One region of the Pseudomonas juntendi genome, then DNA from elsewhere that is predicted to be linked to it. Evidence: predicted binding sites of a transcription regulator. Region 1 holds the regulator's gene; each other region holds the start of a gene.

Region 1 (10,692 bases):
CCGTGGAAGCGTTCGTTGTACTGGCGAGTCGAGCTGTCCATCTGCTCGAGCAGGGCATGGATGGCATCCAGGTCCTGCACGCGCATCAGCTTGCCGACGAACGACATGTGGCGTTTACGCGCACCATGAGCCGTGTGCTTGCTGGCCTCGGCCAGGGCCTTGCGCAGCTCGTCGGTCAACGGCAGGCGGGCCAGGGTATCGGCCTTGAGCGTAGTCAGGCGCTCGCCGAGTTCGACCAGCGCATGCAGCTCGCGCTTGATCTGGGTTTTGCTTTTTTCGCCGTCGAAGGCGTCGTCGTTTGAATCAACCATGGTGGCAGTCCGCTAGAAATCGCCGCCATGATAACCAGTCGGGGGCCGCTTGTCCGGCCCGGTCGTAGAATGACCCTCGCCGAACGCAGAATTTGAGTGGAGAGAACCATGAGTGCAGTCCAGAGCGTAGGTCCGAAAGACCTGCCAGCATTGCAAGAGCAGGTCGAGGCGATCATCGCCGAAGCGCGCCGCCAAGGGGCCAGTGCCTGCGAAGTGGCCGTGTCGCTGGAGCAGGGCCTGTCCACCACGGTACGTCAGCGCGAGGTCGAAACGGTTGAATTCAACCGCGACCAGGGCTTTGGCATCACCCTCTATGTTGGCCAGCGCAAAGGCTCGGCCAGTACCTCGGCCAGTGGCCCGGAGGCGATCCGGGAAACCGTCGCGGCAGCGCTGGCCATTGCCAGGCACACCTCCGAGGACGACTGTTCGGGCCTGGCGGACGCGGCGTTGATGGCCCGGGAAATTCCGGACCTGGACCTGTATCACGACTGGGCTCTCGAGCCCGAGAAAGCCATCGAGATGGCCTTGGCGTGCGAAGCGGCGGCGTTCGATGCCGACCCGCGCATCCTCAATGCCGATGGCACCACCCTCAACACCCACCAGGGCTGCCGCGTGTATGGCAACAGCCACGGGTTCATCGGTGCTTACGCCTCGACCCGGCACAGCCTGAGCTGCGTGATGATCGCTGAAGGCGACGGGCAGATGCAGCGCGATTACTGGTATGACGTCAACCGCCAGGGCAACCTGCTGGCCGACCCGCGCAGCATTGGTGTGCGGGCCGCGCAGCGGGCCGCCAGCCGCCTCGGCGCGCGCCCGGTGCCAACCTGCGAAGTGCCGGTGCTGTTTTCCGCAGAACTGGCAGGCGGTTTGTTCGGCAGCTTCCTGTCGGCGATTTCCGGCGGCAATCTGTACCGCAAGTCGTCGTTCCTCGAAGGCAGCATCGGCCAGCGCCTGTTCCCGTCCTGGCTGACCCTCGACGAGCGCCCGCACATTCCCCGCGCGCTGGCCAGTGCAGCGTTCGACGCCGACGGCCTGGCGACCTACGCCAAACCGTTCGTCGACAAAGGCGAGCTGGTGTCGTATCTGCTGGGTACCTATTCGGGGCGCAAGCTGGGCTTGCCCAGCACGGCCAACGCGGGGGGTGTACACAACCTGTTCGTCAGCCACGGCGTCGAGGACCAGGCTGCCCTGATCCGGCGTATGGGGCGTGGGCTTTTGGTGACCGAGCTGATGGGCCATGGCCTGAACATGGTGACGGGTGATTACTCCCGTGGGGCAGCGGGTTTCTGGGTCGAGAATGGTGAAATCCAGCATGCGGTGCAGGAAGTGACGATTGCCGGCAACATGAAGGATATGTTCCAGCAGATTGTCGCGATTGGCAGCGATCTTGAAACCCGCAGCAATATCCACACCGGGTCGGTGCTGATCGAGCGGATGACTGTGGCAGGTAGCTGATTCATTGCCTGTACCGGCCCATTCGCGGGCTCGCCCGCTCCCACAGCTTGAAGCCTATGCAATCCCCTGTGGGAGCGGGCAAGCCCGCGAAGAGGCCGGTACCGGCAATAAAGAATTTCAGTGGAATAGAAGACCCGGCCCTCGCGCCGGGTTTTTTCTTTCATCAGCTCCCCTTGAAGTGATTCTATTTATCAATTAATAATGAATATCATTATCCAGTAACTCGGCGATGATGTTCATGAATTCCGTCCTCCGCGAACTGCCCTACCTGGAAAACTGGCGCTGGCTCAGCCGCCGGATCCGCTGCGCGCTCGAACCTGACGAGCCGCGCCTGATCGAGCACTACCTGGCCGAAGGCCGTTACCTGGTGTGCTGTACCGAAACCTCGCCATGGACGGTGGCGTTGACCTCCTTCCGCCTGCTGCTCGACACCGCCTGCGACCGCATGTTGCCCTGGCACTGGCGCTGCCTGTGCCTGGACCAGGCCTGGCGGCCGTTGCTGGACCTGCGCAACCTCGACCGCCAGGCCCAGAACCAGCGTTGGCAGCCCTACGCCATTCAGTTGGCGAACTGCAGCCTGCTGCCGTCGATTTCTCCCGATGAACTGATGCAAGGATTTGATGATGAGTGATACCCGTATCGAGCGCGACAGCATGGGTGAATTGCAGGTGCCGGCCCAAGCCCTGTATGGCGCCCAGACCCAGCGCGCGGTCGACAATTTCCCGATCAGCGGCCAGCGCATGCCGGCCCAGTTCATTCGAGCCTTGCTGCTGGCCAAAGCGGCTGCGGCCAAGGCCAACGTAGAGCTGGAGCAACTGTCCGCCGGCCAGGGGCAGGCCATCGTCAAGGCGGTGGAACAGCTGCTGGCGCAGGACTACATCCAGCACTTCCCGGTCGACGTGTTTCAGACAGGCTCGGGCACCAGCTCGAACATGAACGCGAACGAGGTGATCGCCACCCTGGCCAGCCGTGTGCTCGGCGAGCCGGTCAATGCCAACGACCACGTCAATTGCGGCCAGAGCAGCAACGACATCATTCCCACCACCATTCACGCCAGCGCTGCCCTCGCCGTGCATGAGCAGCTGTTACCTGCCCTGGCGCACCTGGTGCAGGTGATCGAGGCCAAGTCCAGGCAGGTGCATCAGTACGTGAAAACCGGCCGTACCCACCTGATGGATGCAATGCCCGTGCGCCTGAGCCAGGTGCTGGACGGTTGGGCAGCGCAGATCGAAGGTGCCAAGGCGCACATCGAAGCCACCCTGCCAAGCCTGCAGGCGCTGGCCCAGGGCGGCACCGCAGTGGGCACCGGCATCAATGCCCACCCGCAATTCGCTGCCGCTTTCGCGCGCCAGCTCAGCGGCCTGACCCAGGTCCAGTTCACGCCGGGGCACAACCTGTTTGCCCTGATCGGTTCGCAGGATACCGCGGTAGCCCTGTCCGGCCAGCTCAAGACCACAGCGGTGGCACTGATGAAGATTGCCAACGACCTGCGCTGGATGAACTCGGGCCCTCTGGCCGGCCTTGGGGAAATCGAACTGCAGGGTCTGCAGCCGGGCTCTTCGATCATGCCAGGCAAGGTCAACCCGGTCATCCCGGAGGCTACGGCCATGGTCGCCGCGCAGGTCATCGGCAACGACGCCACCATCGCCGTGGCTGGGCAGTCGGGCAACTTCGAACTGAACGTGATGTTGCCGCTGATCGCACGCAACCTGCTGGAGAGCATCGAGTTGATGGCCAACGTCAGCCGCCTGCTGGCCGACAAAGCCATTGCCAGCTTCAAGGTCAACGAGGGCAAGCTGAAGGAGGCGCTGGCGCGCAACCCGATCCTGGTCACTGCACTGAACCCGATCATCGGCTACCTGAAGGCCGCTGAAATTGCCAAGACCGCCTACCAGCAAGGTCGCCCGATCATTGATGTCGCGCTGGAGCATACCGACCTGTCGCGGGACCAGCTGGAAACGCTGCTGGACCCGGAAAAACTCACCGCTGGCGGCATCTGACACTGCCTTACCGCCGAGGAAACAGACATGCAGCACTGGAAACGCACCATGGAACTGGCCAACCGCCTGTTCGAACAAGGCGAGCTGGTCGATGCCCGGGAACATTACCTGCAAGCCCTGGCCCTGGCCCAGGTGCTGTTCGAGCGCTGGCATGACGTCGACGAAGCGGTGGCTGCCCTGGTCGTCGCTCACCATAACCTCGCCGACCTGCACCTGCGCCTGAACCAGCCGCATGAAAGTGCCGATTACCTCTGTGCCGCGCACCAGTGGCTGCTACAGGCCAGCCAGCAAGCCCGCTTGCCACAGGCGCTGCGGGACGCAGCCCTGCGCCACAGTGGGCGTACCTACACCGAACTGCTCGGTTTCATCGCGGAGTACGGCCAGTACCCGCGTACCGAACGCCTGCTCAACCGCCACAACATCGGGGCCAGCGAACTCGCTGCCCCGGCCGGCGTGGTACCCAGTACTCAAGCCTACGGAATTCACTGACATGCCCCATACCTTGCCTGCTTTGCCTTACGCCTACGACGCGCTGGAGCCGCACATCGACGCGCAGACCATGGAGATCCACCACACCAGGCACCACCAGACTTACGTCAATGGCCTCAACGCCGCCGTCGAAGGCACCGAGTGGGCTGAGTGGCCAGTCGAAAAACTGGTCGCTGCGGTCGGGGACTTGCCGGAGCAGCTGCGTGGCGCCGTGACCAACCACGGTGGCGGTCACGCCAACCACAGCCTGTTCTGGACCGTGATGTCGCCGCAGGGCGGGGGTGAGCCCACGGGCGAGCTGGCACAAGCCATCACCACGCAACTGGGCGGTTTCGACGCGTTCAAGGAAGCCTTCACCAAGGCCGCCCTGACCCGCTTCGGCAGCGGCTGGGCCTGGCTCAGCGTAACGCCGCAGAAAACCCTGGTCGTGGAAAGCAGCGGCAACCAGGACAGCCCACTGATGCATGGCAACACGCCGATTCTCGGGTTGGACGTGTGGGAGCATGCGTATTACCTGAAATACCAGAACCGCCGCCCGGAATACATTGGTGCCTTCTACAACGTCATCGACTGGGCGCAAGTGCAACACCGCTATCTCGAAGCCCTGAAGTGAGTCGAACCGGTATGCGCTCAGAGGTCATGTCGGTCAGCAGTGTGCGCCTGTTTCGCCAGGCGCTGGGTGCCTTGCTGTTGCTGGCGGGTACCGCGCTGCTGGCGGCGCGCGGTCTTGCCTGGCTGGACTTGGCGCCGCGCATGCTGCGCGCCCTGGAGGGCGGCGCTTTGTGTGCGCTGGGCACGGCGCTGGGCGCAGTACCGGTGCTGGTCATTCGTAACATGCCGGTGGCGTTGGCCGACACCTTGCTGGGCTTCGGCGCCGGGGTCATGCTGGCGGCTACGGCATTTTCATTGATCATGCCCGGGCTGGATGCGGCCCAGGCCATCGGCTTCAGCCCATGGGGTGCGGGTGGCTTGATCAGCTTCGGCTTGATGTTCGGCGCGTTGTGCCTGTTCCTTATCGACCTCAAGGTCTCCAACGCCTCGCCGCAAGCGCTGGTTGGCAGTGCGCAGCAGCCGGTGATCGCCGCGCGAATCTGGCTATTCGTCATTGCCATCATTGCCCACAACATTCCCGAAGGCATGGCGATTGGTGTGTCAGCCGGGGGTGGCATGGCTGACGCAGACAGCCTGGCCATGGGCATCGCGTTGCAGGATGTGCCCGAGGGGCTGGTGATTGCCCTGGTGTTGGCAGGGGCGGGCATGCCGCGCTTCAAGGCGTTCATGATCGGCGCGGCTTCGGGGTTGGTCGAGCCTGTGGCTGCGGTGATCTGTGCCTGGCTGGTGAATGTCGCCGAATTGCTGCTGCCCCTGGGGCTCGCCTGCGCAGCCGGCGCGATGCTGCTGGTGGTAACCCAGGAAGTCATCCCCGAATCGCGCAGCAACGGCCATCACCGCCTGGCCAGCCTGGGGCTGTGCATCGGCTTTTGCCTGATGATGGTGATGGATACCGCGCTGTCCTGATCTTTGGTCAGGTTGAAGGGGTGCACACTGTGGGCGCGGTGCAGGGCTTGGAGGCTTACTCGCCTTCGTCGAAGTAGTTGTTGATCAACTCGACCAGCGCGTCCATGGCATCGTTGTCCTGCTCACCCTCGGTATGCAGGTGCACCTGGGTACCCTTGCCAGCCGCCAGCATCATCACGGCCATGATGCTTTTGCCGTCTACCAGTTTGTCCGGCGCGCGGCCGACCCGCACCTGGCAGGGAAAGCGGCCGGCCACGCCGACGAACTTCGCTGCCGCCCGGGCATGCAGGCCCAGCTTGTTGATGATGGTGATTTCGCGGGCGGGCATCGTGGGGCGGATCCTTGGGCTAGAGGTCGCGGTGGCGGACCTGGACGTTTTTCAGGGACTGTTGCAGCAACTGGCCGAGGCGTTCGGTGATGTACACCGAACGATGGTGGCCGCCGGTGCAGCCAATGGCAATGGTCACGTAGGCACGGTTACTGGCTGCGAAGCGGGGTAGCCACTTGAGCAGGTAGCTGGAAATATCGTTGAACATGTCCTCGACGTCTGGCTGCGCGGCCAGGTAGTCGATCACCGGCTGTTCCAGGCCGGAGTGCTCACGCAATTCGGGCTTCCAGTAGGGGTTGGGCAGGCAGCGTACGTCGAACACCAGATCGGCATCGACCGGCATGCCGCGTTTGAAGCCGAATGACTCGACCAGGAATGCGGTACCAGGCTCGGGCTTGTTGAGCAGGCGCAACTTGATCGTGTCACGCAACTGGTAGAGGTTCAGGCTGGTGGTGTCGATCTTCAGGTCGGCCAGGTCGGCAATCGGCCCCAGCAGTTCGCTCTCCACGCGGATGGCCTCTGCCAGCGAGCGGTCGGCGTTGGTCAGCGGGTGGCGGCGGCGGGTTTCTGAAAACCGCTTGAGCAGGGTATCTTCATCGGCATCCAGGTACAGCACATCGCACTGGATGTGGCGGGCACGGGCGTCGGCTAGCAGCTCGGGGAAGCGCGACAGGTGGCTGGGCAGGTTGCGGGCGTCGATCGACACTGCCACTTTCGGCTGCAGCAGTTCGGTGTTGATCAGTGCATTTTCCGCGAGCTGCGGCAGCAGCCCGGCGGGCAGGTTGTCAATGCAATAGAAACCGTTGTCTTCCAGGACATCGAGGGCGGTGCTCTTGCCGGAGCCAGACCGGCCGCTGACGATGATCAGGCGCATGTTCAGTGCTCGTTCTGTACGTCCAGGACAACCTGGTACAAGGCCTCGTTGCTGGTGGCCGAACGCAGGCGATCACGCACGTCCTTGCGGTCGAGCATGCTGGCGATCTGGCGCAGCAGTTCCAGGTGGGCATCGGTGGCGGCTTCAGGGACCAGCAGGACGAACAGCAAGTCTACCGGCGCGCCATCGATGGCATCGTAATCGATGGGTGCTTCCAGGTGCAGCAGGGCGCTGACTGGCGCGGAGCAGCCTTCAAGCCGGCAGTGCGGAATGGCGATGCCATTGCCGAAACCGGTTGAACCGAGTTTTTCCCGCGCGACCAGCTTTTCGAAGACGACTTGCATCTCCAGTTCCGGCACTTGTTCGGCGATGATGGTGGCGACCTTTTCCAGGGCGCGCTTCTTACTGCCGCCCGGCACGTTCACGAGGGAACGGCCGGGGGTCAGGATGGTTTCAAGTCGGATCATGGATGAGGGGGATCAGCGGGCAGCTGCACCTTGCAGCAGGCTTTGCTGTTTTTCCTTGTGTTTTTTCAGTTGGCGGTCGAGCTTGTCGGCCAAGGCATCGATCGCTGCATACATATCTTCGTGTTCGGCGTTTGCTACCACTTCGCCGCCGGGAATCTGCAGGGTCGCCTCGACCTTCTGCTGCAGCTTCTCGACCTTCATGATGACCTGCACGTTGGTGATCTTGTCGAAGTGACTTTCCACGCGGGCGAGCTTTTCCAGCACGTAATCGCGCAGTGGCTGGGTGACTTCTACATGCTGTCCACTGATATTGACTTGCATACAGCTTCTCCTTTGTTGCCCGTGCATAAAGAGGCAGGTTTTGCACCTGCCCCGCAAACGCTATGGCAGATCTCAGGGGCTACATCAGTCGCTTGCGCTCACTCGACGGTGCGATGCCGAGAGACTCGCGGTACTTGGCGACGGTGCGGCGGGCCACCTGGATGCCTTGTGCCTCCAGTAAACCAGCGATCTTGCTGTCACTCAATGGCTTTTTCTGATTTTCCGCTGCAACCAGTTTCTTGATGATCGCGCGGATCGCTGTAGACGAGCATTCTCCGCCTTCGGAGGTGCTGACGTGGCTGGAGAAAAAGTATTTCAGTTCGTAGATGCCGCGGGGCGTGTGCATGTATTTCTGCGTGGTCACCCGGGAAATGGTCGACTCGTGCATGCCCACCGCTTCTGCAATGTCATGCAGCACCAGCGGTTTCATCGCTTCGTCGCCATGATCGAGGAAGCCGCGCTGATGCTCGACGATCTGCGTGGCGACTTTCATCAGGGTTTCGTTGCGGCTTTGCAGGCTCTTGATGAACCAGCGCGCCTCCTGCAGCTGGTTGCGCATGAAGGTGTTGTCGGCACTGGTGTCGGCGCGGCGCACGAAGCCGGCGTATTGAGCGTTCACGCGCAGGCGCGGGATGGCTTCCTGGTTTAGTTCCACCAGCCAGCGGTCGCTGTCCTTGCGCACGATTACGTCCGGTACCACGTACTCGGGCTCGCTGGACTCGATCTGCGAACCCGGGCGCGGGTTGAGGCTTTGCACCAGTTCGATCACCTGGCGCAGTTCGTCTTCCTTGATTTTCATGCGCCGCATGAGCTGGCTGTAGTCGCGGCTGCCGAGCAAGTCGATGAAATCGCAGACCAGCCGTTTCGCCTCGTTCAGCCACGGCGTGCTGGCAGGCAGTTGGCGCAGTTGCAGCAACAGGCACTCGCCAAGGGTGCGTGCCGCGACGCCTGCCGGTTCGAACTGCTGAATGCGGTGCAGCACCGCTTCGACTTCGTCTAGCTCGATATCCAGCTCCGGGTCGAAGCCAGCGCAGATTTCTTCGAGGGTGTCTTCCAGGTAGCCCTGGCCGTTGATGCAGTCGATCAGGGTCACGGCGATCAGGCGGTCGGTATCCGACATCGGCGCCAGGTTCAGTTGCCACAGCAGGTGGCTTTGCAGGCTTTCGCCGGCCGATGTCCGCGTGGTGAAGTCCCACTCGTCGTCATCGTTGCTCGGAAGGCTGCTGGCGCTGGTCTGGTAGATGTCTTCCCAGGCGGTGTCGACCGGCAGCTCGTTGGGGATACGCTCGCTCCATTCACCGTCTTCGAGGTTGTCGGCACTGACCGTGCTTTCCTGGAAGCTGTTGTCCTGAACGTCGGCGGCCGGCTTGTTCTCGGCGTTGTCGGCCATCGGGTCGCTGTTGTCGAAGTCTTCGCCGTCTTCCTGGCGTTCGAGCATCGGGTTCGACTCCAGCGCCTCCTGGATTTCCTGTTGGAGGTCCAGGGTGGAAAGCTGGAGCAGGCGGATGGCCTGTTGCAACTGCGGTGTCATCGTCAGTTGCTGGCCCATTTTTAGGACGAGCGATGGTTTCATGGCTGGGGCTTAATACCTTGTTCGCCGGCGCGCATGCGCCATCCACTACACGAGGGCGCCGGGGCGCCAGATCAAGCAAGTTTTATGCCTTAAATCGTAGCGTTTGCCTAGAGTACGTAACAATTTTAACCCCGGCTTCAGGGCAGGTTGCCAGTACCCCAGGCAGGGGTGGGTCAGAGCCGGAACTCGTGGCCCAGGTAAACCTCTTTGACCAGTTCGTTGGCCAGGATGGTTTCGGCGTCGCCTTCGGCGATCAGCCGGCCATCGTTGACGATGTAGGCGGTCTCGCAGATATCCAGGGTTTCGCGCACGTTGTGGTCCGTGATCAGCACACCGATACCCTTGGCCTTGAGGTGGTGGATGATCTGCTTGATGTCACCGACCGAGATCGGGTCCACGCCGGCGAAGGGTTCGTCCAGCAGGATGAACTTGGGCGCGGTCGCCAGGGCGCGGGCGATCTCGACACGGCGGCGTTCGCCACCGGACAGGCTCATGCCGAGGTTGTCGCGGATGTGGCTGATGTGGAACTCCTGCAGCAGGCTTTCCAGTTCCTTGCGCCGGCCATCGCGGTCGAGGTCCTTGCGGGTCTCGAGGATGGCCATGATGTTGTCGGCCACCGAAAGCTTGCGGAAGATCGAGGCTTCCTGCGGCAGGTAGCCGATGCCGGCGCGCGCGCGGCCGTGCATGGGCTGGTGGCTGACATCGAGGTTGTCGATCAGGACACGACCCTGCTCGGCCTGGACCAGGCCGACGATCATGTAGAAGCAGGTGGTCTTGCCGGCACCGTTCGGGCCGAGCAATCCGACGATCTGGCCGCTGTCGATCGACAGGCTGACATCACGTACGACCTGGCGCCCCTTGTAGCTTTTGGCCAGGTGCTGGGCTTTTAGGGTTGCCATTTACTCGGCCTTCTTCTTGGGCTGGATCACCATGTCGATGCGCTGACGTGGCTGGGTCACGTTACCGCCACGGCCGGCGGTAGCCACCTGCGACTTGGTGTTGTAGACGATCTTCTCGCCCTCGGTGGTGTTGCCTTCGTTCTCGACCTTGGCGCGGTCGGTGAGGATCACGGTGTCTTTTTGCGCCTGGTATTGGATGGTCACTGCCCAGCCCTTCATCTTGTCGGGCTTGGCGGCGCTCTGCTGCTGCTCGAAGTAGGCCAGGTTGCCAACCGAAGTGACCACGTCGATGTCGCCGTTGGCGGCGCGGGTCATGGTCACGGTATTGCCTTTGATCATCATCGAGCCTTGAGTGATGATCACGTCACCGGTGTACGTCGCGACACCCTGCTTGTCGTCCAGATGCGCGTTGTCGGCCTGGATACGGATTGGCTGGTCACGGTCATTCGGCAGGGCG
Region 2 (10,692 bases), 650 kb from region 1:
AGCGCCCGCGCAAGCACTGCCCGGGCCGCATCCTGCGCAGCCAGGTCGAGACCAGATGGCAGCCCCGGCAAGGTGCCTGACGCGCTATACAGCACGGGAAAATACAGGTCGCGCGCGGGGGCGCGGCGCCACTGCCCCTGCGGGTCCTGATCGCGAATCATAAAGCCCGGGCCAGCAAGGGTGCTGGCCTGGCGTTCGAATATGGCCCGCTGCGCGGCCTCTACACGCGGGGCCCAGGCATAGGCCTGGGTACGGTGCAGCAGCGGCCGGGCATAACCGGCAAATTCCCGGGGGGTTATTTCATCGGAATAGCTGAAAAACCAGCGCAGCCCATCCAGGCGCTGCTGCTGTTCGGCAAAACGCTCGGCGATGCGGCCAAAGCGCTCGCCCGCCAGCAACTCGAAGCGCTGGCGCAGCTGCTGGTTGTACAACGACTGCGTGGCCAGGGCCAGGGCGGCCGTCAGCAGGCCGCCGGCCAGCAGCGCAATCAAGGCCATCACCCAGGCGGACATCGCCTCTGCGCGCAGGCCAGGCACCCGCGCAAGCACGCCACACTTTGACATACACACGTCTCGTCACGTCAGCGTCCTGCGGATTATCCAGCCATGAACCAAGTTATAGCTATTGGCCACTACCCGCGCAATGTACCCCGTCGGCTCAGCGCAGCTGCAAGCGCCAGGCGCGGTGGATGCGGTTGTTGCGGGCGAAATCCGGGTCCAGGGTCTGGGCCGTTATGTCCTCCACGGCGTAGCGCGCCATCAGGTGTTCGTCCAGCTGGAACTTACGGAAGTTGTTGGAGAAATACAGCACGCCACCGGGCGCCAGGCGGGCCATGGCCAAGTCCAGCAACTGCACGTGGTCACGCTGCACGTCGAACACACCTTCCATCCGCTTGGAGTTGGAGAAGGTTGGCGGGTCGATGAAGATCAGGTCGTAGCTGTCGCGGTTACCCTCCAGCCAGGCCATGACATCACTCTGCTCCAGGCGATTGCGTTCGGAATGGCCATTGAGCGCCAGGTTGCGTCGCGCCCAGTCCAGGTAGGTTTTCGACAGGTCGACGCTGGTGGTGCTGCGCGCCCCACCCTTGGCCGCGTGCACGGTGGCCGTGGCGGTGTAGCAGAACAGGTTGAGGAAGCGCTTGCCGGCTGCTTCGCGCTGAATCCGCATGCGCATCGGGCGATGGTCGAGGAACAGGCCGGTGTCGAGGTAATCGGTGAGGTTGACCAACAACTTCACGCCGCCTTCGTTGACTTCCTGGAAACGGCCCTCGGTAGCCTGACGCTCGTACTGGCGGGAACCGCTTTGCCGCTCGCGGCGCTTGAGCACCACGCGCTGCGGGGCAATGCCCAATGCCTGCGGAATGGCCGCCAGGGCATCGAGCAGGCGCGCCTGGGCCTTGTCCGGGTCCACCGAGCGTGGTGCGGCATATTCCTGCACGTGTACCCAGTCGTGGTACAGATCGACTGCCAGGGCATACTCAGGCATGTCGGCATCGTACAGGCGATAGCAGTCGACCTGCTCGCGTCGGGCCCATTTGCCCAGTTGCCTGAGGTTTTTCTGCAGGCGGTTGGCAAACATCTGTGCCCCTTCCGACAGGCGTGCCGGCTCGCTGGTGACGGGCACCTGCTGGCCGACCTCACGGGTGTCGGCCGGTGCCTCGCGGCGCTCACCGGTGACGAACTGGTCAGGCTGCACCTTGAACAACAGCAGCTTGCACGGCAACGCGCCGTTCCAGAACGCGTATTGCTTGTGGCTGCGAATGCCCATGCGCTTGCCCAGTTGCGGCGCCCCGGTGAATACCGCAGCCTCCCAACCCATGCACGCCTGGCGCAGACGCTCACCCAGGTTCTGGTAGAGGTACAGCAGGCTGGCTTCGTCGCCCAGGCGCTCGCCGTAGGGCGGGTTGCTGATGACCAGGCCTTTCTGGTTCTGGTCCGGGCGCGGCTCGAAGGTGCTGACCTCGCCCTGGTAGATTTTCACCCAGTCACCCAGGCCTGCGCGCTCCACGTTGTTACGGCCCGGCTGAATCAGCCGCGGGTCGGCCTCGTAGCCACGGATCCACAGCGGGGGTTTGGCCAGGCCAGCCTGGGCCCGTGCCTGCGCTTCTTCATGCACCTTGCGCCAGAGCGCCGGCACATGGCCGAGCCAGGCGCTGAAACCCCAGCGTTCACGCTTGAGGTTGGGCGCGATGTCGGCAGCAATCATGGCGGCCTCTACCAGGAACGTACCTACACCGCACATCGGGTCGGCCAGCGCGCCACCTTGCGCGGCAATACGCGGCCAGCCGGAGCGGATCAGCACAGCGGCCGCCAGGTTTTCCTTGAGCGGCGCGGCGCCCTGCTGCAGACGATAGCCACGCTGGTGCAGGCTGTGCCCGGACAGGTCGAGGGACAGGATCGCCTCGCCGCGCTCCAGGCGCAAGTGCACGCGAACGTCAGGATCGATTTTTTCCACCGACGGGCGCAGGCCTTCGCGGTTGCGCAGCTTGTCGACGATAGCATCCTTGACCTTCAACGCACCGAAATGGGTGTTGTCGATGCCCGAGCCATGGCCGCTGAACTCGACCGCCAGGGTGCCATCGGCCGCCAGGTGCTCCGCCCAGTCGACGGCGTGCACGCCGTCGTACAGGTCGTCGGCGTTCTTCATGGAAAAACGCTTGAGCACCAGCAGCACACGGTTGGCCAGACGCGACCAGATGCACAGGCGGTAGGCGGTTTCCATGTCGGCGGCGCCGCGGATGGCCGAGGTGTGCTCACGCACTTCGTCCAGGCCAAGGCCTTTAGCCTCTTCGGCAAGCAGGCCTTCAAGGCCTTTGGGGCAGGTGAGGTAGAGTTCGAAACGGTCCGACATGAATATTCCAGAGCCTTGGGCTATTGACTGACGAGGCGACGCATCGCCCCGCGATGTTTGCCCGCACGCCTTTCCAGCAGGCGTGCAGGTGGCCGGTTGGGCACAACGTGTGCCGCAGCGGGCCGGGCCACCTGACAGATCTGCACTTTGCCGGGTGGCAAAGACAGCTTAGATCATCAGGCAGTACGAAAAATTCTGGCGACGTAGAGCCCTGTGTGACCCTTCGTCGCATTTCAAATTATTTCTCTGTTCCTTGAGTGACGCTGGCAAAATGACGTCAATGATCGGCAAACCCCGATCGTAGCGGGCTCAACGCTAAACAAGGTTGAGTCGCATTTCTTTACTTATCCCCACACCCTCACAAACGTTACGTCGTTATGACAAATCGATCATTCACACCGTGACTCGCATTCGATAGAACTGGTCTCAGGCCGCTTCGCAACGAGGCGGCACATCCAGCTCGCGACGCCGGCAGCGAGCGCAAACCGGCAGAAAGACTCTGCCCGGCCTCGGAGAGGCCGACGGGACATTACAGTCAACAAGTGAGGGCAACACCCTATGAGAAGACTTAAGCGTGATCCGTTGGAAAGAGCATATTCACGTGGCTACCAATACGGGGTCACCGGCAAATCCCGCGAACTCTGCCCGTTCAATCTTCCTTCTGTTCGCCAAGCCTGGATCAACGGCTGGCGTGAAGGTCGCGGCGATAACTGGGACGGAATGACTGGCACCGCTGGCATCCATAGACTCAACGAAAATCACGCCGTAGGCTGATCGAGGACACTGAATTCGATTTACATGCACGCCCCAATCGGGCGGCGGGCGTAGGCCCAGGGGCCCCTTCAAGGGGCCCTTTTTAATGGGCTGGCAAAGCGCCAAACTAGCGCGGCATCGCCGCGATCGCATCCACCGCTTCGCGAATCAGTGCCGGCCCCTTGTAAATGAAGCCCGAATAGATCTGCACCAGGCTCGCCCCGGCAGCGATCTTCTCGGCAGCGTGGCGCCCTTCGGTGATGCCACCGGCGGCAATGATCGGCAACTTGCCACCCAGTTCGCCCGCCAGCACCTTGACGATATGGGTGCTCTTCTCCAGCACCGGCGCGCCTGACAGGCCACCTGCCTCGCCCCCATACGGCAGCGCTTCGACACCCTCACGGCCCAGCGTGGTGTTGGTGGCAATCACCGCATCCATGCCCGACTCCATCAATGCAGCCGCCACCAGGGCGGTTTCTTCGTCGCTCATGTCCGGGGCGATCTTGATCGCCAGCGGCACGCGCTTGCCATGTTCAGCAGCCAGCTGCTCACGGCGCTCGGCCAAGGCATCGAGCAGTTGCTTGAGCGAATCGCCGAACTGCAGGCTGCGCAGGCCCGGGGTGTTCGGCGAACTGACGTTGACCGTGATATAGCTGGCAGCGGTGTACACCTTGTCCAGGCAGAACAGGTAGTCGTCGACCGCGCGCTCGACCGGGGTGTCGAAGTTCTTGCCGATGTTGATACCCAGCACACCGCTGTAGCGCGACGCACGAACACGACCCAGCAGGTGGTCGACCCCCAGGTTGTTGAAGCCCATGCGGTTGATGATGGCGGTGGCTTGCGGCAGGCGGAACAGCCGAGGCTTGGGGTTGCCCGGCTGCGGGCGCGGCGTGACGGTGCCGATTTCGACGAAACCGAAGCCCAACTGGGCAAAGCCGTCGATGGCCGCGCCATTCTTGTCCAGGCCGGCGGCCAGGCCGACCGGGTTGGCGAAGTTCAAGCCCATGACCGAAACCGGCAACGCCGCCGGTTGCTTGCACAGCATGCCGTTTAGGCCAAGACGGCCACCGGCACCGATCAGGTCCAGGGACAGGTCGTGGGAAGTTTCCGGGGAAAGCTTGAACAGCAGCTGGCGGGCCAGGGTATACATGGGCGGGCAAGGCTCAGGGTGAGTGAGGGGGCGATTATAGCCAGCGCGGCGCCGGCATGACAGCACATCGTGGGGCCATGGGGCGAGGTGGTCGCGTAAATGGCACATCGGTTGCACCCCAAGTGCCCACAGCCTTATCAGTATGGGCGAGGAACCTTGTGAACACTGCACCCCGAGCAACGCCCCTGGCCTGGGTCAACGGCAGCGACGCGCCGGAGAAACCCAGCCTCAACATCGGTTTCATGGGCCTCACCGACTGCGCCTCGGTCGTGGTCGCCGCCACCCAGGGCTTCGCCCAGCAGCACGGCCTGACCCTCAACCTCAAGCGCCAGGGCTCGTGGGCCGGCCTGCGGGACAAACTGGTCAGTGGCGAACTGGACGCCGCGCACTGCCTGTATGGGCTGGTCTACGCCGTGCACCTGGGCATCGGTGGCGTGCCGGGCAGCGACATGGCCGTGCTCATGGGGCTGAACCAGAACGCCCAGGCCATCAACCTGTCCCCGACCCTGCAACGCAAAGGCGTGACCAACCCTGAAGCACTGGCGCGGCTGGTGCACCAACATGGCCCGCGGCTGACCTTTGCCCAGACCTTCCCCACGGGCACCCACGCCATGTGGCTGTATTACTGGCTGGCCAGCCAGGGCATCCACCCTTTGCGTGACGTCGACAGCGTAGTCGTACCGCCTGCGCAGATGGCCGCACACATCCAGGCCGGGCGCATCGACGGCTTCTGCGTCGGCGAGCCGTGGGCCGCCGACGCGGTCGCCAAAGGCCAGGGCTTTACCCTGGCCACCAGCCAGTCGATCTGGCCCGACCACCCGGAAAAGGTCCTGGCCTGTGCCCGCGCCTTTGCCGAACAATACCCCAACAGCGCGCGCGCGTTGATCAAGGCGATCCTCGCTGCCAGCCGGTTCATCGAGCAAAGCCCGGACAACCGCCGCAGCGCCGCGCAACTGCTCAGTGGCAGCGCCTACCTGGACACCGCGCTGGCCAGCATCGAGCCACGCCTGCTGGGCCACTATCAGGACGGCCTGGGCAACCACTGGCAAGACCCGCACGCCCTGCGCCTGTTCGACCAGGGCCGAGCCAACTTCCCATACCTGTCCGACGGAATGTGGTTCATGACCCAGTTTCGCCGCTGGGGCCTGCTGCGCGAAGACCCGGATTACCTCCAGGTCGCGGGCCAGGTCCAGCACCTGGCGCTGTACACCGAGGCAGCCCAGAGCCTGGGCGTGGCATACCCGGCGCACCCCATGCGCAGCAGCCTGCTGATAGACGGTGGCCGCTGGGACGGCAGCGACCCCTATGGCTATGCCCGTAGCTTCAGCCTGCATGCGTTGGGCGAGCTGCCCGACGCCCAGGTTGGCAGGTAAGGGGGGACGACCATGCTGCGCATCCTGCTGATCGACGACACCCAGAGCAAACTAGGCCGCCTCAAGGCCGCTTTGACCGAGGCCGGCTTCGACGTCACCGAAGCCCCAGGCCTGACCATCGACCTGCCCGCTTGCGTCGAAACGGTGCGCCCGGACGTGGTGCTGATCGATACCGATTCACCGGACCGCGATGTGATGGAGCATGTGGTGCTGGTCAGCCGTGACCAACCCCGACCGATCGTGCTGTTCACTGACGAACACGACCCCGGGGTGATGCGCCAGGCGATCCAGGCAGGGGTCAGTGCCTATATCGTGGAAGGTATCCATGCGGCGCGGTTGCAGCCGATTCTGGACGTGGCCATGGCTCGCTTCGAAAGCGACCAGGCCCTGCGCGCCCAGTTGCTGGCACGCGACCAGCAACTGGCTGAACGCAAGCGTATCGAGCAAGCCAAGGGCCTGCTGATGAAAATCAAAGACTGCAACGAAGAACAGGCCTACACCCTGATGCGCCGCCAGGCCATGAGCCGCCAACAGAAGCTGATCCAGGTGGCCGAGCAGATCATCGCCATGCACGAGATGCTCGGCTGAGGGGGCCGGTGCACTGCCTGGCCACCCTGCCCAGGCACAGTTGGCCCATCTCTTGCTGAACAAAACGCACCGGTAACCAACGGCGGTTGCCCCACTTAATTCCGACAAAGACGTCGCTCGCCCCTCCACAGCCGTGGAGCGGGTGGCGGCGTCTTTTTCGTTCCGTTGCATGACCGAGTGAGGTGTTCGATGAGTACCAGCTTCTGGAAATCCGGGCATGTGCCCACGCTGTTCGCCGCGTTCCTGTACTTCGACCTCAGCTTCATGGTCTGGTACCTGCTGGGCCCACTGGCGGTGCAGATTGCCGCCGACCTGCAATTGAGCGCACAACAGCGGGGCTTGATGGTGGCGGTGCCGATCCTGGCCGGGGCCATCCTGCGCTTTGCCATGGGCGTGCTGGTGGACCGCCTGTCGCCCAAGACCGCCGGGCTGATCGGCCAGGTAGTGGTCATCGTCGCGCTGGCCGCTGCCTGGCGCCTGGGCGTGCACAGCTATGAACAGGCACTGCTGCTGGGCGTGTTCCTCGGTTTTGCCGGCGCCTCGTTCGCCGTGTCGCTGCCACTGGCTTCGCAGTGGTACCCGCCACAGCATCAAGGCAAGGCCATGGGCATCGCCGGGGCCGGCAACTCGGGCACGGTGTTCGCGGCCCTGCTCGCCCCGGCACTGGCAGCCGGCTTTGGCTGGAACAATGTCTTCGGCTTTGCACTGCTGCCACTGTCGCTGGCGCTGGTGGTCTTCGCCTTGCTGGCACGTAACGCCCCACAACGGCCCAAGCCCAAAGCCATGGCCGACTACCTCAAGGCACTGGGCGACCGCGACAGCTGGTGGTTCATGTTCTTCTACAGCGTCACGTTCGGTGGTTTCATCGGCCTGGCCAGCGCCCTGCCCGGCTACTTCAGCGATCAGTACGGCCTAAGCCCGGTCACCGCCGGCTACTACACGGCGGCCTGCGTGTTCGCCGGCAGCCTGATGCGCCCGCTCGGTGGCGCCCTGGCCGACCGCTTTGGCGGCATCCGCACGCTGCTGGGCATGTACAGCCTAGCGGCCGTCTGCATTGCTGCCGTCGGCTTCAACCTGCCCTCCGCGGCAGCCGCCCTGGCCCTGTTCGTCAGCGCCATGCTCGGCCTGGGTGCCGGCAATGGCGCAGTGTTCCAACTGGTGCCGCAACGCTTCCGCCAGGAAATCGGCGTGATGACCGGGCTGATCGGCATGGCCGGTGGTATGGGTGGCTTCCTGCTGGCGGCGGGGCTGGGCACCATCAAGCAGCACACTGGCGATTACCAACTGGGGTTGTGGCTGTTCGCCAGCCTGGGCCTGCTGGCCTGGTTCGGCCTGCACGGCGTGAAACAACGCTGGCGCACCACCTGGGGCTCGGCGGCCGTGACCGCAGCGCGGGTCTGAGGCCCACCCATGAGCCTGCAACTGAGCTTTGCCCAGGCCAGCGCCACCGGGCCGCGCGCGGAAAACCAGGATGCCTTGCGCCTGGTCACCCCGGCGCCCGAACTGGCCGCCAGCAAAGGCTACCTGTTCGCCCTGGCCGACGGGGTCAGCCAATGTGCCGACGGCGGCCTTGCCGCGCGGGCCAGCCTGCAGGCGCTGGCCCTGGACTACTACGCCACGCCGGCCACCTGGGGCGTGGCCCAGGCCCTCGACCGCCTGCTGCTGGCACAGAACCGCTGGCTGCGCGCCCAAGGGAATGGCCAGCCGTTGCTGACCACCCTCAGCGCACTGGTGCTGCGCGGGCGGCGCTTCACCCTGGCCCACGTAGGCGACTGCCGGGTGTATCGCTGGCACGCCGGCCAGCTGCAGTGCCTGAGCGAAGACCATGTCTGGGACCAGCCCGGCATGCAGCATGTACTCAAACGCGCGCTGGGCCTGGACCAGCATCTGCTGGTGGATTACCTGGAAGGCGAATTGCAGCCGGGTGAATGTTATCTGCTGGTCAGCGACGGTGTGTGGGCCAGCCTGGGCGACCAGCACATCCAGGCGGTGCTGCGCGAGCAACCCGACCTGCAGCTGGCCGTGGACACGTTGGTTGCCAGCGCCCACCTCAACGGTAGCCAGGATAACGCCAGCGCCATGCTGGTGCAGGTCGATCAACCGGGCACGGCGAACCTTGGCGACACCTTGGCCCAACTGCAGCACTGGCCCGTACCCGAGCCGTTACGGGCAGGCCAGTCGATCGATGGCTGGCAGGTCGAACAACTGCGCGCACACAGCCGTCAGTCGTTGTTGTACCGGGTGCGCGATGGCCAGGGCCACGCGTGGCTGCTCAAGACTTTGCCGCCCGAGCGGCGGCAGGAGCCTGGTGCGGCGCAGGGCCTGCTGCTCGAAGAATGGTTCATGCGCAGGGTCGCCGGCCGGCACTTTCCCGAGCTGCACGCTTGCAGCCAGCGCCAGCAGTTGTACTACGTGATGCGCGAATACCCGGGCCAGAGCCTGGCCGCACTGCTGGCCGAAAATGGCCCACTGCCCTTGGCCCAGTGGCTGGAGCTCGCCCGGCAGTTGCTACAGGCGGTAGGGGTGCTGCACCGGCGCAACCTGCTGCACCGCGACATCAAGCCCGACAACCTGCACCTGGGCGGCGATGGCCAGTTGCGCCTGCTGGACTTCGGCCTGGCGTACTGCCCCGGGCTCTGCGAAGACCCGCAACATGCCTTGCCCGGCACCCCGTCCTACATCGCCCCGGAAGCCTTCGACGGCCAGCCGCCCAGCCCCCGCCAGGACCTGTATGCCGCAGGCGTGACGCTGTATCACCTGCTGACCGGGCACTACCCATATGGGGAAGTGGAAGCCTTTCAGCGGCCGCGCTTCGGCCAACCGGTCAACCCGGCGCGCTACCGGCCCGACCTGCCGGAGTGGCTGCAGCACAATCTGCAGCAGGCTGTGGCCGCCGACCCGGCGCAGCGCTTCGAAACCGCCGAACACTGGTTGCTGCTGCTCGAACTGGGCGACCGCCAGGAATTGCCCGGCCGCCCGCGGCCATTGCTGGAGCGCGAGCCACTGAAAGTCTGGCGCACCCTGGCCGTGCTGTCGCTACTGATCAACCTGATATTGCTGCTCACCCTGCTCAAGGGCTGAATGCACCTTGCCAATGAGGAAACACGAATGAATGCAAAAGTGTGGCTGGTCGGTGCCGGCCCGGGTGACCCGGAACTGCTCACCCTCAAGGCTGTACGCGCCTTGCAGGAAGCGGCAGTGGTGATGATCGACGACCTGGTCAACCCGGCAGTGCTGGAGCATTGCCCGCAGGCGCGGGTTATTGCAGTGGGCAAGCGTGGCGGCTGCCGCTCGACGCCGCAGGCGTTCATCCAGCGCCTGATGTTGCGCCACGCCCGCCAAGGGCGCTGTGTAGTGCGGCTCAAGGGCGGCGACCCGTGCATCTTCGGCCGCGGCGGCGAGGAGGCCCTGTGGCTGCAGGGGCATGGTATCGAGGTGGAAATTGTCAACGGCATCACCGCAGGCCTGGCAGGCGCCACGCAGTGCGGTATTTCCCTGACCTCGCGGGGCGTCAGCCGCGGGGTAACGCTGGTGACCGCGCATACCCAGGATGACAGCGCACAGAACTGGGCAGCATTGGCCCAGGCTGGCACCACGTTGGTGGTGTACATGGGCGTGGCCCGGCTGGAGCAGGTCCGCCAGGGGTTGCTGGACGGGGGGATGGCACCCGGCATGCCGGTGGCCATGATCGAGAATGCCTCGCTGCCCGAGCAACGCGAGTGCAGGAGCGATGTGCAGGGGATGGTCGAGGATGCGCGTGGGTTCGCCTTGCGTAGCCCGGCGATCCTGGTGATTGGCGAGGTGGTTGGGGCGCAGGTGGCTCAGCAGTGGGTGGCCGCTACCGGCTGACAGCCACGGCCCGCCGGCCGGCAAAACCCAGCCAAAGAAAAACCCGGCCGAGGCCGGGTTTTTCGTGAAGCTTCAAACCAATTACTTGGCCTGGGCTTCTACCTGAGCTTCAACGCGACGGTTGATAGC
Region 3 (10,692 bases), 1.5 Mb from region 1:
CAGATCTGCGTAGCATATTCGCGAATGGTCCGGTCCGACGAGAACCAGCCCATCCGCGCCGTGTTCAGCACCGCCATGCGCCACCATTGCTCCGGCGTGTGCCACAAGTCCTCGACGCGCTGCTGGGCATCCCAGTAGGCATCGAAATCGGCACATACCAAGAAGCGGTCATAGGCCACCAGCCCATCGATCAAGCCGGTGTAGCGCGAAGGGTCGTCCGGCGAGAACACACCGCTGCGAATCGCCTGCAGCACGTCGTTGAGGCGGTTGGACGCAGCAATCGCCGCCGTGGCGCCAAAATCACCCGCCCGCTTGCGCGCCTCGACCTGCTGGGCGGTCAGGCCGAATATGAACATGTTGTCGGCACCGACCTGCTCGCACATTTCCACGTTGGCCCCATCCAGGGTACCGATGGTCAGTGCGCCGTTCAGGCCGAACTTCATGTTGCTGGTACCCGACGCTTCGTAACCGGCCGTGGAAATCTGCTCGGAGAGGTCCGCAGCCGGAATGATGCTCTCCGCCAGGCTGACGTTGTAGTTGGGCAGGAACACCACCTTCAACTGGCCACGCACGGTCGGGTCGTTGTTCACCACCCGGGCGATGTCGTTGGTCAGCTTGATGATCAGCTTGGCCTGGTGGTAGCTGGCCGCCGCCTTGCCGGCGAAAATCTTCACCCGCGGCACCCAATTGGTGCCAGGGTCGTTGCGCATGGCCTGGTACAGGGCCACGGTATGCAGCAGGTTGAGCAACTGGCGCTTGTACTCGTGAATACGCTTGACCTGCACGTCGAACAGCGCTTCGGGGTTGACCGTGACGCCAACGCGGTCCTGGATGATGCTGGCCAGGGCACGCTTGCTGTGCAGGCGCTGAGCCGCGAACTGCTTGCGGAAACCCGCCTTGTCGGCGAACGGCACCAAACCGGCCAGGCGCCCCTCCGGGTCGTCCTTGAGCTCCGGCCCCAGCGCCTCCACCAGCATGTCGGTGAGTTGCGGGTTGGACTGGTACAACCAGCGGCGGAAGGTAATGCCGTTGGTCTTGTTGTTGATACGCTGCGGATACAACTTGTGCAGCTCGGCGAACACCGTGCTCTTCATCAGCTGGCTGTGCAACGCCGAAACGCCGTTGACGCTGTGCGAGCCGAGGAATGCCAGGTTGCCCATGCGAACTCGGCGGCCGTTGTCTTCCTCGATCAGCGACACCGCCCGCAGCACGTCGAAGTCGTGCAGGCCTTTGGCACGCAGGCTGTCGATATGGTACGCGTTGATCAGGTAGATGATCTGCATGTGCCGCGGCAGCATGCGCTCCATCAACGCCACCGGCCAGGTTTCCAGCGCTTCGGGCAACAGGGTGTGGTTGGTGTAGGCCAAGGTGCCGACGGTCAGCTCCCAGGCCTTGTCCCATGGGATTTCGTGCTGGTCCACCAGCAAGCGCATCAGCTCCGCCACGGCAATGGACGGGTGCGTGTCGTTGAGCTGGATGGCGGCCGCATCGGGCAGGTTGAGCAGCGAGTCATGCTGGTTCAGGTGGCGGCGCAGCAAGTCCTGCAGTGACGCCGATACGAAGAAATACTCCTGGCGCAGGCGCAGCTCCTGCCCGGCCTCGGTACTGTCCGCCGGGTACAGGACCCGCGAAATGCTCTCGGCACGTGCCACCTCGGCCACTGCGCCCAGGTGGTCACCGGCGTTGAAGCGCTCCAGGTGCAGCTCTTCCAGCGCCCGTGCCCGCCACAGGCGCAGGGTGTTGACGCTCGAACCCCGCCAGCCGACCACCGGCGTGTCGTACGCTACCGCACGCACGGTCTCGCCAGGTGACCACACCTGGCGTTGGTTGCCATGGTTGTCGTGCACCGTTTCGACGCTACCGCCAAAGCTGATCGGGTAGATCACTTCGGCACGCTCGAACTCCCACGGGTTGCCGAAGTCCAGCCAGTTCTCGGTCTGCTCCTGCTGCCAACCATCGACCAGTGCCTGGCGGAACAAGCCATGCTCGTAGCGGATACCGTAGCCATGGGCGGCAATGCCCAGGGTCGACATGCTTTCCATGAAGCAGGCGGCCAGACGCCCCAGGCCACCGTTGCCCAGTGCGGCATCGGGCTCCAGCAGGCGGATGCGCTCCAGGTCCACGTCCAGGTCTCGCAGGGCCTCTCGGGCGATGTCCAGCAAGCCCAGGTTGCTCAGGCTGTCGTAGAGCAGGCGGCCAATCAGAAACTCCAGGGAAAGGTAGTAGACCCGTTTCTGGCTACGCCGGTAGGCCTGTCGGGTGTGGTCCATCCAGTGGTCGACCATGTGATCGCGCGCTGCCAGGGCGATGGCTTCGAACCAGTCATGGTCGAAGGCGTGCTCCGGGTCCTTGCCAACCGCATAGGTCAGCTTGTTCAGTACGGCAGCGCGAAAATCCGCGACTTCGGCGTCACGAGCTTCAGGTTCCTGGGACATGGGGCATCCTCGGGCAAGTTGACGAAAGCGGAGGGAGAGTGTTCAGACTAGACCCTTCGACAGGGAGAGACAGTTACGGTTCGCAGTTTTCATGCCGACTTGGTGATTCCGGCAAAAGGTTGTTCATAAATTGAACAATTCCGGTATCATCGCGCGCCCCAAGACCGTGATCCGCCCCTTATAAAGATGAAAACGACCCTGATCGCCGCAGCCGAAGTCGACCGCCTGGAGACCTGGCAGCGCTACACCAGCAACATGTGCCATGGCTGCCATTCGACCTGCTGCACCCTGCCGGTGGAGGTGAAGATCAAGGATCTGATCCGCATCGGCGTAGTCGATGAATTCGAGAAAGACGAACCGCCGAAGAACGTGGCCAAGCGTTTGCAGAAAGAAGGCATCATCGAGCGCTTCAACCAGAAGTCAGGCATCTTCACCCTGACCCGGATGAGCAACGACGACTGCATGTATCTGGATCGCAAAAGCCGCCTGTGCACCATTTATGACAAGCGCCCGGACACCTGCCGCAACCACCCCAAGGTTGGGCCGCGGCCGGGTTATTGTGCGTACAAGCCCAAGGTGGTCGGGCGCTAAGCGTTAGCCATCAAGGGCCTCTTCGCGGGCTTGCCCGCTCCCACAGGATCTGCGCGATCCTCAAGGCCTGTGCAGTACCTGTGGGAGCGGGCAAGCCCGCGAAAAGGGCCAACGCAAATTCTGCAAGCATAAAAAAACGCCCCCGGCCTTTCGACCGGGGGCGCTTTCATTCAGCCTGAGCTAACTCAGTTCTTGGCTTTCTTGGCAGCGCGGGTACGCTCGCCTTCGTCCAGGATCTTCTTGCGCAGACGGATCGACTTAGGCGTGACTTCGCACAGCTCGTCGTCCTGGATGAATTCCAGGGCCTGTTCCAGGGTGTGGCGAACTGGCGGTACCAGGGCGATGACTTCGTCTTTGCCCGAAGCACGCATGTTGTCCAGCTTCTTGCCCTTGGTCGGGTTCACGCCCAGGTCGTTGTCACGGCTGTTCAGGCCGATGATCTGACCGTTGTAGATCTCCTGGCCGTGTTCAACGAACAGCTTGCCGCGAGCCTGCAGGGTTTCCAGCGAGTAGGTCAGTGCCTTGCCGGTTTCGACCGACACCAGAACACCGTTCAGGCGGCCAGACATCTGGCCCGACTTCATGGTGTCGTAGCGGTCGAAGATCGAGGTCAGGATGCCTGCACCGTTGGTCAGGGTCAGGAACTGGTTACGGAAGCCGATCAGACCACGGGCTGGAATGTTGTATTCCAGGCGAACACGGCCCTTGCCATCCGGCACCATGTTGGTCAGGTCACCCTTACGCAGGCCCATCTCTTCCATGACCTTGCCCTGGGATTCTTCAGGGATGTCGATGGTGACGTTCTCGAACGGTTCCTGCTTCACGCCGTCGACTTCGCGGATGATCACTTCAGGGCGGCCAACAGCCATCTCGAAGCCTTCACGACGCATGGTTTCGATCAGTACCGACAGGTGCAGCTCGCCACGGCCCGATACCTTGAACTTGTCAGGGGAATCGGTTTCCTGAACGCGCAGGGCCACGTTGTACAGCAGCTCCTTGTCCAGACGGTCCTTGATGTTGCGGCTGGTAACGAACTTGCCTTCTTTACCGCAGAATGGCGAGTCGTTGACCTGGAAGGTCATCGAAACGGTTGGCTCGTCAACGGTCAGCGGCTTCATCGCCTCTACCGCGTCCGGGGCGCACAGGGTGTCGGAGATGAACAGCTCGTCGAAACCGCTGATGCAAACGATGTCGCCAGCCTGGGCTTCTTCGACGTCGACGCGGTGCAGGCCGTGGTGGCCCATCAGTTTCAGGATACGGCCGTTACGCTTCTTGCCGTTGGTGTCGATGGCGACAACCGGGGTGTTCGGCTTGACGCGACCACGGGCGATACGGCCAACGCCGATAACACCGAGGAAGCTGTTGTAGTCCAGTGCGGAGATCTGCATCTGGAACGGGCCGTCACGGTCAACAGACGGTGCTGGTACGTTGTCGACGATCGACTGGTACAGCGCAGTCATGTCTTCGCCCATGGCGGTGTGGTCCAGACCGGCAATGCCGTTCAGGGCCGAGGCGTAGACGACTTTGAAGTCCAGCTGTTCATCGGTGGCACCGAGGTTGTCGAACAGGTCGAAGATCTGGTCCAGAACCCAGTCCGGACGCGCGCCCGGGCGGTCGACCTTGTTGATCACGACGATTGGCTTCAGGCCGGCTTCGAAGGCCTTCTTGGTCACGAAGCGGGTTTGCGGCATCGGGCCGTCCTGGGCGTCGACCAGCAGCAGCACCGAGTCGACCATCGACATTACACGCTCGACCTCGCCACCGAAGTCGGCGTGGCCGGGGGTGTCGACGATGTTGATGTGGTAGCCGTTCCAGTTGATGGCGGTGTTCTTCGCCAGAATGGTAATACCGCGCTCTTTTTCCTGGTCGTTGGAGTCCATGACGCGCTCGTCGTTGAGCTCGTTACGCTCCAGGGTGCCGGACTGACGCAGGAGTTTGTCGACCAGGGTGGTTTTACCATGGTCAACGTGGGCGATGATGGCGATGTTACGCAGATTTTCGATCACAAGTGTATCTCGATCAGAGGATTCGGTTGCCGCCCAGTGTAGGCGGCGAACATGTACTGTTTAAGGCTCAGCGGGCCCGGCGGTCGGGAGGGCGATGGCGGATACTGCCGCCATACAGCCCCGGCGTCTTATGTCGGACGATAAACACGCACATTGGCATGTCCCTCACTGAGCAGGTGGTGTGCGTGCAAACGGCTCATCACACCCTTATCGCAATACAGCAAGTACTGGCGCGTGGGGTCCAGGTGCTTGAACTTGCTGTTGATGGCATAGAACGGCATGGCCTGCACCTCGATACCTTCCAGTACCAGAGGCTGATCTTCCTGGGCGTCGGGGTGACGAATGTCGATGACGATCTGGCCTGGCAGCGCCTCGGCCACTTCCTCGATTTCGATGTCCTTGCCCAATTCATCGATCACGTGGTCGATGGAAATGAACTTGGCGCGCTCCAGGGCGCGCTCCAGCACGGCCATGTCGAACTGCTTTTCTTCGTGCTCCATGCGGTGGCGCTTGGCATGGGTGGTCGGGTTCACCGAGATCACGCCACAGTATTCCGGCATGTGCTTGGCGAAGTCGGCGGTGCCGATTTCGGTGGCCTGGTCGATGATGTCCTGCTTGTGCGTGGCCAGCAGCGGGCGCAGCACCAGCTTGTCGGTGGCCGAGTCGATGATCGACAGGTTCGGCAAGGTCTGGCTCGATACCTGGGAAATCGCCTCGCCGGTCACCAATGCGTCGATCTGCAGGCGGTCGGCCATATGCGCGGCGCCGCGCAGCATCATGCGCTTGAGGGTCACGCCCATGTAGCTGTTGTCGACCTTGTTGAGGATTTCGCCAACCACTTCCTCGAACGGCACGCTGATGAACAGCACGCGCTGGCTGCTGCCGTACTTCTTCCACAGGTAGTGGGCCACTTCCATCACGCCCAGCTCGTGGGCACGGCCGCCGAGGTTGAAGAAGCAGAAGTGGGTCATCAGACCACGGCGCATCATCTGGTAGGCCGCCACGGTAGAGTCGAAGCCACCGGACATCAGCACCAGGGTCTGCTCCAGCGCACCGAGCGGGTAACCGCCAATGCCATTGTGCTGGTTGTGGATCACGTACAGGCGCTGGTTGCGGATCTCGATGCGCACCATCACCTCGGGGTTCTTCAGTGCGATACCGGCAGCGCCGCACTGCTGGCGCAGCTGGCTGCCGACGTAACGGTCGACGTCCATCGAGGTGAAATCATGGTGACCACCGCGCTTGCAGCGCACGGCGAAGTGCTTGCCGGCCAGCAGGTGGCCAAAATGGTGCTTGCACTTGGCGACGATATCGTCGAAGTCACCCAGCGGGTATTCCTCTACCTGCAGGAAATGGGTAATACCCGGGGTGCAGGTGAGGCGCTCGATCATCTCGCGCTGGACTTTCTCGTCTTCGACGCGGGTAACCACTTCGAGGTTGTCCCACACACCATCCACCGCAAGCTCAGGGTCGAGGTCCTTGAGCACGTTGCGGATATTCTTGCCGAGCTGGCGGATGAAGCGCTTGCGCACCGGCCGGCTCTTGATGGTGATTTCTGGGAAGACTTTGACGATGAGTTTCATTGGTTAACAGCGCGCGCAGGGCCTGCCGAAAATGAGGGGCGCGAATTATATCGGAAATTGCTCAGGATTTGACCAACTTTTGATCAGAAGCTTTGAGATAAATGTCAGCGCAGGATTTTTTGGTGCCCGTGAGACCGAGCGCCGCCCGCGCGGCGCATCGCGAGCTACGCTCGCTCCTACGTTTGTTTCGGGCCAGTAACCCCTGTGCCAGGTGCGCGCGACCGCCTTGTTTGTACCGCGCGATAATGAGGCATGCGCCAAGGCGTTCGCGCACAAATCCCACAGGCATAATTGGCCCGAAACAAACGTAGGAGCGAGCGCAGCTCGCGATGCGCCGCGCGGGCGGCGCTCGATCTCACAGGCGATGAAGCCCTCAAAGAAAGCACACCCTCCAGGTCGTGCACCATACCGGTGCACCAATACCAAAATCCGCATCTAAAAAGTGCACATTCCAAGCCCAGCCCCCCGCAAAATGCCTGCAAACGCCCCCTTTTATCCCGCCCTCGCCATTTTCGGGCACTGGCATGCAATTTGCTCCCTTGTGAGGCAGGTAAGCTTGGCCGACTATCCGCGCCCGGCAACACCCTTTTTCCAGGGCAGCGGCCCACCGCGCTCTAGACCATCCGGAGGACAACATGTCGAAGTCGGTTCAACTCATCAAAGATCATGACGTCAAGTGGATTGATCTGCGTTTCACGGACACCAAAGGTACTCAGCACCACGTGACCATGCCGGCGCGCGATGCGCTGGACGAAGACTTCTTCGAAGTCGGCAAGATGTTCGACGGTTCCTCCATCGCTGGCTGGAAAGGCATCGAAGCTTCCGACATGATCCTGATGCCGGTTGACGAAACCGCCGTGCTGGACCCGTTCACCGAAGAACCAACCTTGATCATCACCTGCGACATCGTCGACCCGTCGAGCATGCAGGGCTACGACCGCGACCCACGTGCCATCGCCAAGCGTGCCGAAGAGTACCTGAAGAGCACCGGCATCGGTGACACTGTCTTCGCCGGCCCGGAGCCAGAGTTCTTCATCTTCGACGAAGTCAAGTTCCAGTCGGACATCTCCGGCTCGATGTTCAAGATCTTCTCCGAGCAAGGCTCGTGGATGACCGGCGCTGACGTGGAAGGCGGCAACAAAGGCCACCGCCCAGGCGTGAAAGGCGGCTACTTCCCAGTTCCGCCGTTCGACCACGACCACGAAATCCGTACTGCCATGTGCAACGCACTGGAAGAAATGGGCCAGACCGTCGAAGTTCACCACCACGAAGTGGCAACTGCCGGCCAGAACGAAATCGGTGTCAAGTTCAACACCCTGGTGAAGAAGGCTGACGAAGTCCAGGCGCTGAAATACGTTGTGCACAACGTTGCCGACGCCTACGGCCGTACCGCTACCTTCATGCCGAAGCCACTGTACGGCGACAACGGTTCGGGCATGCACGTCCACATGTCGATCTGGAAAGACGGCAAGAACACCTTCTCCGGCGAAGGCTATGCCGGCCTGTCCGACACCGCCCTGTACTTCATCGGCGGTATCATCAAGCACGGTAAGGCCCTGAACGGCTTCACCAACCCGTCGACCAACTCGTACAAGCGTCTGGTTCCAGGTTTCGAAGCCCCGGTGATGCTGGCCTACTCGGCGCGCAACCGTTCCGCTTCGATCCGCATTCCTTACGTCGGCAGCCCTAAAGCCCGCCGTATCGAAGCCCGCTTCCCGGACCCATCGGCCAACCCGTACCTGGCCTTCGCAGCGCTGCTGATGGCTGGCCTGGACGGTATCCAGAACAAGATCCACCCAGGCGACGCGGCCGACAAGAACCTGTACGACCTGCCGCCAGAAGAAGCCAAGAACATCCCGCAAGTGTGCGGCAGCCTGAAAGAAGCGCTGGAAGAGCTGGATAAAGGCCGTGCGTTCCTGACCAAGGGCGGCGTGTTCTCCGACGACTTCATCGACGCCTTCATCGAGCTCAAGAGCGAAGAAGAAATCAAGGTCCGCACCTTCGTGCACCCGCTGGAATACGAGCTGTACTACAGCTGCTGATCTGATCGGCGCCCGGCGCCGGTGAGCTGATCAAACGGCCTCCCTCGGGAGGCCGTTTTCGTTTCTGCCGTCACTATTTTCGGAAGCGTCCTACCCCCGAGGATCAGCCAACACCGCCACACTCGGGCCTTCACCCTATGCTCTGGAGGTCTGTCATGCGTCATTTCCCCTTCGCCGCAGTGGCTGTATTGGCCCTGACCGGTTGCACTGCAGAAGCCCCGCCGGATACGGCGCTGTCCGCCCTGCTCGACAACATCGAACGGCGCCTGGCCCTGGCTGAAGCCGTGGCGCTGCACAAGTGGGACACTGGCCAGCCCGTGCAGGCAACGCTGCGCGAGCAACAAGTGCTGGCGAATGTCCGTGCTGCCGCACCTGGCCACGGCCTGGCACCACAACGCGCCGAGGCGTTTTTCGCCGACCAGATGGAAGCCAACAAGTTGCTGCAATACACCCTGCTGTCCGACTGGCACCGCGAGGGCGCGGCGCCGCACACGCAACGCCGCGACTTGCAGACTGACATCCGCCCGCAACTGGATGACCTGCAGGGCACACTCCTGCAAAGGCTGGCAGCCTTCGACCGTGAGCCCGGGGCAGGCTGCAGCACACGGCTGGCCAAGGAACTGGCCGGCCGGTCCGCGCCCCAACCACTGCACCAGGCCTTGGTTCGCGCCACCGGTCAATTGTGCGATAAATCCTGAAAGCTCTATGCTCCTTATTGGTGCATTCTTGCGAGCGACGCCCTTGAATGCACCCCAAAAAAGGTCACAAGAAACGTTAAACCAGGACATTCTGGTGCGAATCTGCGCGATTTCGGGTGCTGATCGGACAATTCCGCTTCTTTTCGGAGCTTTGGTTTGTTTCTTGCATTTTATGCACTGAAACTGGAATCAGCGGATTCACTGCGCCCCGGGTTCTGGCTGCACCCTGCCAGACAAGCGCCAAAAGAGGTCAACGACGCCTTATGACCATCAGCGATGCACAGCACCGTCTGCTTCTGGACAACCTGACCACCGCCACGCTATTGCTCAACGGTGAGCTGCGCCTGGAATACATGAACCCAGCTGCAGAAATGTTGCTGGCGGTCAGTGGCCAGCGCAGTCACGGGCAGTTCATCAGCGAACTGTTCACTGAATCGACCGAGGCGCTCAGCTCATTGCGCCAGGCGGTGGAACAGGCGCACCCGTTTACCAAACGCGAAGCACAACTGACGTCCCTGACCGGGCAGACGATCACGGTCGACTACGCGGTAACGCCAATCCTGCACCAGGGCCAGACCCTGCTGCTGCTGGAGGTGCACCCGCGCGACCGGCTGCTGCGCATCACCAAGGAAGAGGCGCAACTGAGCAAACAGGAAACCACCAAGATGCTGGTGCGGGGCCTGGCTCACGAAATCAAGAACCCCCTCGGGGGCATCCGCGGCGCCGCCCAGCTGCTGGCCCGCGAGCTGCCCGAAGACGGCCTGCGCGACTACACCAATGTGATCATCGAAGAGGCCGACCGCCTGCGCAACCTGGTCGACCGCATGCTGGGCTCGAACAAGCTGCCTTCGCTGGCCATGACCAACATCCATGAAGTACTGGAGCGGGTCTGCAGCCTGGTCGAAGCCGAAAGCCAGGGCTGCATCACATTGGTGCGCGACTACGACCCAAGCCTGCCGGATGTCCTGATCGACCGCGAACAGATGATCCAGGCCCTGCTCAATATCGTGCGCAACGCCATGCAGGCGATCAGTTCGCAGAACGAACTGCGCCTGGGCCGCATCACCTTGCGCAGCCGCGCCTTGCGCCAGTTCACCATCGGCCACGTGCGCCATCGCCTGGTGGCCCGGGTGGAGATCATCGACAACGGCCCGGGCATCCCGCTGGAACTGCAAGACACCCTCTTCTATCCCATGGTCAGCGGTCGCCCGGACGGTACCGGGCTCGGCCTGGCCATTACCCAGAACATCATCAGCCAGCACCAGGGCCTGATCGAGTGTGAAAGCCACGCTGGCCATACCGCCTTCTCGATCTACCTGCCTCTGGAACAAGGAGCC

Evidence for each region. Region 1 encodes sigma-54, which starts transcription at its own class of promoters, with help from an activator protein. Its sites were predicted from a motif close to ANTGGCATNNANNTTGCTNT; they were not measured.
Region 2: the regulator sigma-54 is predicted to act here: its motif matches at 4,852-4,871, upstream of L1P09_RS07420 (CmpA/NrtA family ABC transporter substrate-binding protein).
Region 3: the regulator sigma-54 is predicted to act here: its motif matches at 7,134-7,153, upstream of glnA (type I glutamate--ammonia ligase).

The regions. Positions count from the first base shown of each region.
Region 1 covers NZ_CP091088.1:964,914-975,605, forward strand. Annotated here, with positions in the region: gene yjgA (ribosome biogenesis factor YjgA) at 1-311, opposite strand, end outside; gene pmbA (metalloprotease PmbA) at 420-1,766, shown strand; gene L1P09_RS04360 (hypothetical protein) at 1,996-2,397, shown strand; gene L1P09_RS04365 (class II fumarate hydratase) at 2,390-3,766, shown strand; gene L1P09_RS04370 (hypothetical protein) at 3,794-4,255, shown strand; gene L1P09_RS04375 (superoxide dismutase) at 4,257-4,868, shown strand; gene L1P09_RS04380 (ZIP family metal transporter) at 4,880-5,773, shown strand; gene L1P09_RS04385 (HPr family phosphocarrier protein) at 5,829-6,101, opposite strand; gene rapZ (RNase adapter RapZ) at 6,121-6,975, opposite strand; gene ptsN (PTS IIA-like nitrogen regulatory protein PtsN) at 6,978-7,442, opposite strand; gene hpf (ribosome hibernation-promoting factor, HPF/YfiA family) at 7,455-7,763, opposite strand; gene L1P09_RS04405 (RNA polymerase factor sigma-54) at 7,843-9,336, opposite strand; gene lptB (LPS export ABC transporter ATP-binding protein) at 9,510-10,235, opposite strand; gene lptA (lipopolysaccharide transport periplasmic protein LptA) at 10,236-10,692, opposite strand, start outside.
Region 2 covers NZ_CP091088.1:1,616,507-1,627,198, reverse strand. Annotated here, with positions in the region: gene L1P09_RS07440 (sensor domain-containing diguanylate cyclase) at 1-563, opposite strand, end outside; gene rlmKL (bifunctional 23S rRNA (guanine(2069)-N(7))-methyltransferase RlmK/23S rRNA (guanine(2445)-N(2))-methyltransferase RlmL) at 658-2,850, opposite strand; gene rmf (ribosome modulation factor) at 3,409-3,624, shown strand; gene L1P09_RS07425 (quinone-dependent dihydroorotate dehydrogenase) at 3,731-4,753, opposite strand; gene L1P09_RS07420 (CmpA/NrtA family ABC transporter substrate-binding protein) at 4,912-6,126, shown strand; gene L1P09_RS07415 (ANTAR domain-containing response regulator) at 6,139-6,714, shown strand; gene L1P09_RS07410 (nitrate/nitrite transporter) at 6,904-8,115, shown strand; gene L1P09_RS07405 (bifunctional protein-serine/threonine kinase/phosphatase) at 8,125-9,795, shown strand; gene cobA (uroporphyrinogen-III C-methyltransferase) at 9,823-10,563, shown strand; gene L1P09_RS07395 (OmpA family protein) at 10,645-10,692, opposite strand, start outside.
Region 3 covers NZ_CP091088.1:5,055,242-5,065,933, forward strand. Annotated here, with positions in the region: gene L1P09_RS23375 (glycogen/starch/alpha-glucan phosphorylase) at 1-2,435, opposite strand, end outside; gene L1P09_RS23380 (YkgJ family cysteine cluster protein) at 2,622-3,026, shown strand; gene typA (translational GTPase TypA) at 3,212-5,032, opposite strand; gene thiI (tRNA uracil 4-sulfurtransferase ThiI) at 5,161-6,615, opposite strand; gene glnA (type I glutamate--ammonia ligase) at 7,251-8,657, shown strand; gene L1P09_RS23400 (chorismate mutase) at 8,813-9,355, shown strand; gene glnL (nitrogen regulation protein NR(II)) at 9,619-10,692, shown strand, end outside.